2 linked regions of the Labilibaculum antarcticum genome follow. The protein of the gene in region 2 binds, or shares a complex with, the protein of the main gene of each other region. Links are inferred from orthologs where the notes say so. Each region holds a gene or a part of one and is shown on either strand. Other genes may lie near its edges.

Region 1 (3,005 bases), 640 kb from region 2 along the record:
GCCTCAACAAAGCTTCTTATTTTTACAGATATTGCTTTTTTCAAATCTGAAACCTTCGAAAAACCATAGCGATTAGCCATCTCCAGATTTGATTGCACCTCATCCTTATACCATTTCATATTTCGGTAAGACGCATAGAATTTTCCAAACTGTCCGGTAAAATCCTCATGATGCAAGTGCAACCAATCGTATTTTGACAATTTCCCTGTCATCACCTCATCATCATAAATAATGTCATAAGGAATTTCGGCATAGCTAAGTGCCATAGTAACCGCATCATCCCAAGGTTTCTTTCCTTTTGGGGAATAAACTGCAATTAAGGGTACTTTTTCAAGTTTAACCGCATCCATATTCACTTCATCGCTCGAAATATCATTTAATATCTGTTGGGCAGAGACATCACTTAAAACGGAGAAACTAACACCTCGAATCTGACACTCATCTTGAATTTCCTTATGGAAAGGAACTAAAAAGGACCCTCCCCGATAATTTAACAACCAATGAATCTCATAATTATCCTCCAAGGCCCAGAATGCAATTCCATAAGCCTTTAAATGGTTCTTCTGTGTATCATCCATCTGAATCAACAAACTCGCTGAAAAAGACACATGGGCAGACAAAACAAGAAATAGCAGAAGAACTATTTTTCGAGCAAATAATTTTAAGAACAATTTATCTTCTATCATGAAAACAAGATAAGGAATTCTATTTGGTAAGAGATTTTTAGAATATATTAAAAAGGAGGAGCATCATTAAAATCATTTCCTCCGCCAAGGCCTGCATTAAAATCATCAAAACCTGAAGGTTCCTGATTCATGCTAGAACTAAATGTTTTCACATCGTCTAAACCTGGTGTTGCGAATGGGTTTGCTGCTTCACCTTCTAAATCGGTAAATCGAGCTAAATTAGTACGGAAACGAAGCTGAATATCTCCTACGGCACCATTACGATGTTTTGCAATAATGATATCTGCAATACCAATTAAAGAATTCCCTTCTGCATCTTCCGTAATTCCATATCTCTCTGGTCGGTGAATAAACAACACCATATCCGCATCCTGCTCAATCGCACCAGATTCACGTAAATCGGAAAGCATTGGTTTTTTAGCATCACCAGTTCTTTGCTCCACTCCACGATTCAGCTGAGAAAGTGCAATTACCGGTACATTTAATTCTTTTGCAATAATTTTTAGCTGTCGCGATATTAAACTTACTTCCTGCTCACGGTTACCGCGCATATCAGAACCAGCTGTCATCAGCTGCAAATAATCAATTACGATACAACTTATATCATGTTTTGCTTTTAATCTACGGCACTTTGACCGTAATTCATAAATAGACAAACCTGGCGTATCATCAACATAGATGGGCGCTTCAACAAGATCTTTAATTTTCACGTGCAATTGTTCCCATTCAAAATCCTCCAAACGTCCACTTCTCAACTTCTCAGAACCTAATTCCGTTTCACTGGATATCAAACGTTTCACCAATTGATCTGCACCCATCTCGAGTGAGAAGATAGCGATAGGTGCTTTATGGTCAACGGCCATATTTCGAGCCATAGACAACACAAATGCTGTTTTCCCCATAGAAGGACGAGCTGCAATAATCACCAAATCGGACTTTTGCCATCCGGAAGTAATACGATCCAAGGCAGTAAATCCTGAAGGCACACCACTCAAACCATCGGTACGTTTTCCCGCCTCAAGAATTTGATTGATTACCTCATCGGCCAAAGGGCGAATATGAGAAGATTCTTTTTTAATATTTCCCTCAGCAATCTCAAAAACCTCTTGTTGAGCTCTATCTAAAAGATCAGCCACATCAACACTTTCGTCAAAAGCTTGTGTTTGAATTTCAGATGAAACTCTAATTAATTCTCTCTGAATAAATTTTTGAGCGATAATTCTTGCATGGAATTCAATATGAGCTGCCGAAGCTACTCTATTGGTTAACTGCGTAATGTAAAATGGTCCACCTACATCATCTATCGTCCCCTGACGTTTCAACTCCTCAGTTACCGTTAAAATATCAACAGGCTCCTCATTAATTGAAAGAGACAGTATGGCTTTGTATATTTTCTGGTGAGCATCCTTATAGAATGAATCAACATTTAAAATATCCCCTACCGAAATCATTGCATCCTTTTCAAGCATTAATGCTCCCAAAACAGCTTCCTCAAGCTCTAAAGCCTGTGGAGGAACTTTCCCGTAATCAAGATCTACTTTATTCTTCGGTTGATTGTTATATTTATTTGCCCCAGCCATAAAATATCAAATTGTAATAATTCATTATCCCTTTAAAATCAACACTCTACATATTTAACCCAGCCTTAAAAAAAGCTAAAGAAAAATTACAGAACGCAAGGCCAAAGATAGAAAATAAAAATACTACAAATTGATTTTTTTTGCTCTTATAAATCGAGTATTTTTACCCTTCAATCATAAAACTTATTACTTGTGCTTCGCTTCCCAAATGCTAAAATTAATATCGGATTAAACATCGTTGAGAAAAGACCGGATGGATTTCACAACATCGAAACCATATTTTACCCAATTCCTCTTACCGATGGTTTGGAAATTACGGATTCGAACAATGAAAAAAATTACACTTTCAGTTCATCAGGCATTCCAATTGATATTGACGACAAGGATAATATTGTTTGCAAAGCATTTGAATTGCTTCGTGCCAGCAACAACATCCCTTCAACCAATATTCATTTGCACAAAAACATTCCGTTTGGCGCTGGGTTGGGAGGTGGATCTTCGGATGCAGCCTTTATGATAAAAATGCTGAACGATCATTACAAACTGGGGCTTTCATCGGATACAATGAAAAATATGGCTGGACAATTAGGTAGCGACTGTCCTTTTTTTATTACCAACAAACCCATTTTCGCAGAAGGAAAGGGTGATGCTTTCTCCGAGGCACTTATTGATCTTTCTGGATATCACATTATGCTGGTAAAACCAAATATTCACATTAGTACACCCGAGGCTTACTCAA
Region 2 (4,217 bases):
CTGCACCAATTAGTATTTTAAAGCATCGGGCTTTGTTCTTTGTGTTCTCAGGACCAACCTTATGCAAAAAAATCACATTAGTGTCCTTATTTTTAATTGCGTTCTCTATTTCTTCAACTTCTACCAATTTTACTTTCCCAGGATATACGTTTCTTATTTTTTCTAAAGAGTTAATGTCGTATTCCAACTCGTTCTTTAGTACATAAATAGTTTTGTCTTTAGTCTCCGCATTGTTTTTATTGTAATATCTAAGAACATTTTCCGAAATAATTTGTGGGTTTGCACTCACCAATGCAATATGGTTTTGCATAAATTGAACCAAAGCCGTTAGTTTATAAATGTAATTTTTTTCATCAACCTGAACATACGATAAGGGAATGGAACAAAGATCGGGCATATCTCCAATTTGTTTTGCCTGTCCACCCAAAACTAGACTTAAGAAATTATACTTGGCTTTGGTTTTGTCTTTATTAAAAGTAACAATGCTTGTTACTAAAAATGAATACTTAGGATCGAATCGTTGCTTTTGAAATTCTGCGTTTGAAATAAATTCATACTCGGTAAGAGTCCAGTTTTGTTTAACCGCTTCTTTTATCTTGTCATTAAAATCAGAAAACAGCTTATCCTCCAAAACTACCAGGGTTTTGGTTTTATAAAATCTGGTGTAATCAGATGCAGTTGGCAGATGTGCCTGAGAATATAGAGTGAAGCCTGCAAAACAGATTAATATTGTTACAATTATCGTTTTCATAGTCTTAATTTTTTTTCCAACAATACGATTCGCATTTCTCTATTTTTGCGTCAAAAGAAAATTTATTAATTGAAATTAATCAATTTAATTATGTCCATCAAAAAATAGAACGTTTTGTTGTTTCTAATAGTACTGATCTCCCAAAATATTTATAATGAGCTGTTTTTATGTCTTGTTATAATTTAGAATTTTTAAAATCTGCGAATCTTTCGATTTATATCAATCTTGTTTCCTATTTTTGTTGGTATGATTGATCAGTCAACAGTTGCACGAATATTCGATTCTGCTGAAATTTCCGAAGTAGTTTCCGATTTCGTGACTCTTAAAAAAAGAGGCGTTAATTTCTTGGGATTGTGCCCTTTTCATAACGAAAAGTCACCATCCTTTACCGTTTCTCCTGCCAAAGGCATTTACAAGTGCTTTGGTTGCGGAAAAGGTGGGAATCCTGTGAACTTTATTATGGAACACGAGCATCTCGATTACGTTGGTGCATTAAAATATCTGGCAAATAAATACCACATCGAAGTGGTTGAAAAAGAACTTTCGCCCGAACAGGAAAAGAAAAAGAACGATCGCGAGAGCATGATGATTGTGAATTCTTTTGCACAAAAATCATTCACTGAGAATTTACATGAGAATTCGCAAGGTATCGCCATTGGGATGGGATACATGCGGGAACGTGGATTTCGTGACGAAATAATTAAGAAATTTCAGGTTGGTTATTGTTTGGAAGGATGGGATGCATTTTCGAATCATGCTCAAGAATGCGGTTTCAAAAAAGAATACCTGGTAACAACCGGATTAAGTATCGAAAAAGAAAACCGATTACTCGATCGCTTTCGTGGCAGAGTGATTTTTCCAATTCATGGTATAGCAGGCCGGGTTCAGGCATTTGGAGGAAGAATTCTTAAGAACGATAAGAAGTCCGCCAAGTATCTGAATTCACCAGAATCCGAAGTCTATTCCAAAAGCCGAATATTGTACGGTATTTTTCAGGCTAAGAAATCCATTGTTCAAAACGAAAAATGTTTCTTGGTAGAGGGATATACCGATGTACTTTCATTCCACCAGGCAGGAATCGAAAATGTTGTTGCTTCATCAGGAACCGCACTAACTGCCGATCAAATTCGCCTGATTAAAAGATTCACCAATAACATTACTATTATATACGATGGCGATGCGGCAGGTATTAAAGCCTCTCTTCGCGGAATCGATTTGGTGTTGGAACAAGAAGTAAATGTAAAAGTTCTGCTGTTGCCACAAGGCGAGGATCCTGATTCTTTTTCGCGAACCATGGGTGCTAGTGAATTAATGGAATACATCGAAAAAAACGAAAGCGATTTTATTGTATTCAAAACCAATCTGCTTTTAAAAGACGCAAAAGACGATCCGGTGAAGCGGGCCAATCTTATTATTGAAATCGTTCATTCCATTGCAATAATTCCCGATGGTATTATTCGGGCAGTTTATGTGAGAGAATGTAGTAATATTCTAAACGTTGATGAAAGAGTATTGTATACCGAAATCAATAAAATAATTCATAAAGTAAAAGCAGATTCCTGGAAGAACGAACAGAGATCTAACTTACCTTCAGATCAGGAGCGGGAGAAGTTACCAGATAATTCAGCATTTCTTCGTTCGGCCAATGAATGCGATGGGGAAGAACGGGCATTGGTTCGTACCTTGCTTAATTTTGGTTCTGAAATTCTGTTTAGCCAAAAAGATGAAGCTGGAAATGAGGAGAAATTATTAGTAGGACAGTATATTATCGCTGAGTTGACCAATGATGAATTGGAATCTATTAATCCATTGTATCAATTGGTATTCGATCAATATGGTGAAAACATGGAAAAGGAAACTTTCAATGCAAAAACATTCTTTCGCGATCACTCCAACGAAAAAGTGAACCAGTTAGCTGCTGATATCCTAAGTGAACCCCATCAACTAAGTGGTTTATGGACTCGCAAGGAAAGCGTTATTGAAACCGAGGAAGAGAAGTTGGTTTTAATTGTTCCTAAATTGGTGAATGAATACAAAGGAAAAAAGGTTCGTCTTTTAATGAAAGATGTAATGCAGGAAATGCAGAAAGCTCAGGACACCGGTAATTCCGATCGAATGATGGAGCTAATGAAGCAAAAAATGGTGTTGGATCAAATTAAAAATGCCATTTCAAAAGAACTGGGAAATCGAACCATATCATAGAATCTATTAAAATTATATAAATGAAGACCATATTTATTGAATCCAAAGTACAAATCGACGAAATCATTAACTCATGCGATACCTGTTTTTTGGGAGTAATTGATCCTGAAAATAAGCCATATGTTATACCAATGAACTTTGGCTTTCACGATAATTACATTTATTTACATGGAGCAGGCTTTGGAAAACTGATTGATTGTTTGAAATTGAATGCCGAAGCATGTATTACTTTTTGCACACCTCCTGAGTTAGCCTTTCAGGATGCCCACATGGCGTGCAGCTATCGCATGAAGGCAAAAAGTGTGGTTGCACGCGGTGCTATCGAATTTGTCATCGATATGGATCAAAAGGTAGATGCCTTAAACCTTACCATGGCCAATTATACCGATCACAAATTTACCTACAATACTCCAGCCGTTCGTAATGTAGAAGTATACCGTATGAAAATTGACGAACTCACCGCCAAAGAGTTTGGAGCAGAACATGGCAACGAATTCCCCTGGCAAATGAAACGAGACAATAAAGAATCTCAAAAAGATCAATAATATAGCAAGCCTTCTCATCTCGGGAAGGTTTTTTTTTTAGCTTAGGGCGTTTCCCTCATAAATTCGGGTCAGGCTTTCCGTTCCTACTCCTCGCTTTACTCTACTAATATATAGTATCAGGTAAATTAATTAACCTTCCTCTTTCAGCCTATCAAATGATTTTATTCAGCGCTGTGGGGTATCCTCTTCAATCCTTAACGCACGACATTTCAAGTTTTGTTGTTTCAATTATTAGGAATAATACTTCATACGGCATTACAAATACAAGCTCTATCTTTATTTCAAAGAGTAAAGTGTTTTCATTTCCAGGAGAAGAAAGTCATTGTTTTGAGAGGAAAATACCAGGGTGTTTTTCCACTCTGAGTTTATATTAAAAATATGCAATCAGGTTACCAGATAGTTAAGCTAATGTTTCCAAATAGTTTCAAAAAGCATTTGGAAGTGGGGAAAATAATCGTTTATCTTTGCACCGCTTTCAACGGAAGGTGTGCAAGGGTTTGAGTGATTTGAGGAGTAATTTTTATCTCACAAAAACCGGAGTTTATTTTTTTTGAAATTTTTTTGCTTTGGGATTAGGATATGTTGATTTAAATCGATTATCTTTGCACCCGCTTTAAGAGTTAACGAACTCACTGAGCCACTAGGAAACAAAGGGTTTGAGAGTGAAATTAGCTTGAAAATAAAAGTGAAAAAAGATTTGCAGTTGTAGGATTTAATTC

What was found. The genes of interacting proteins can lie anywhere in the genome.
Region 1: the proteins of dnaG (region 2) and dnaB are in contact, whole or in part, in a crystal structure (PDB 2R6A), measured with the Geobacillus stearothermophilus proteins. The link is inferred for Labilibaculum antarcticum from one-to-one orthologs. Residues at the interface, in WP_049624496.1 of Geobacillus stearothermophilus: Lys456, Leu457, Leu458, Pro459, Ala460, Asn463, Ala464, Leu467, Leu535, Leu536, Ile537, Ala538, Gln544, Glu545, Asp548, Tyr549, His552; in WP_033016901.1 of Geobacillus stearothermophilus: Ser13, Glu15, Ala16, Gln18, Glu91, Leu92, Asp94, Ala95, Val96, Pro97, Thr98, Ala99, Ala100, Asn101, Tyr104, Tyr105, Ile108.

The regions. Positions count from the first base shown.
Region 1 is NZ_AP018042.1:3,031,382-3,034,386, reverse strand. Bases 1-2,972 are described here. They hold dnaB (replicative DNA helicase), read right to left. Parts: upstream 2,267-2,972; coding sequence 734-2,266; downstream 1-733. Other genes in these bases: ispE (4-(cytidine 5'-diphospho)-2-C-methyl-D-erythritol kinase), read left to right, coding at 2,459-2,972; ALGA_RS11990 (asparagine synthetase B), read right to left, coding at 1-686. Also shown: more of ispE, read left to right, coding at 2,973-3,005. UniProt on the Escherichia coli protein: The main replicative DNA helicase, it participates in initiation and elongation during chromosome replication. Travels ahead of the DNA replisome, separating dsDNA into templates for DNA synthesis.
Region 2 is NZ_AP018042.1:2,387,277-2,391,493, forward strand. The notes cover bases 526-3,475. They hold dnaG (DNA primase), read left to right. Parts: upstream 526-997; coding sequence 998-2,953; downstream 2,954-3,475. Other genes in these bases: ALGA_RS09430 (hypothetical protein), read right to left, coding at 526-751; ALGA_RS09440 (pyridoxamine 5'-phosphate oxidase family protein), read left to right, coding at 2,974-3,475. Outside these bases: more of ALGA_RS09430, read right to left, coding at 1-525; more of ALGA_RS09440, read left to right, coding at 3,476-3,498. UniProt on the Escherichia coli protein: RNA polymerase that catalyzes the synthesis of short RNA molecules used as primers for DNA polymerase during DNA replication.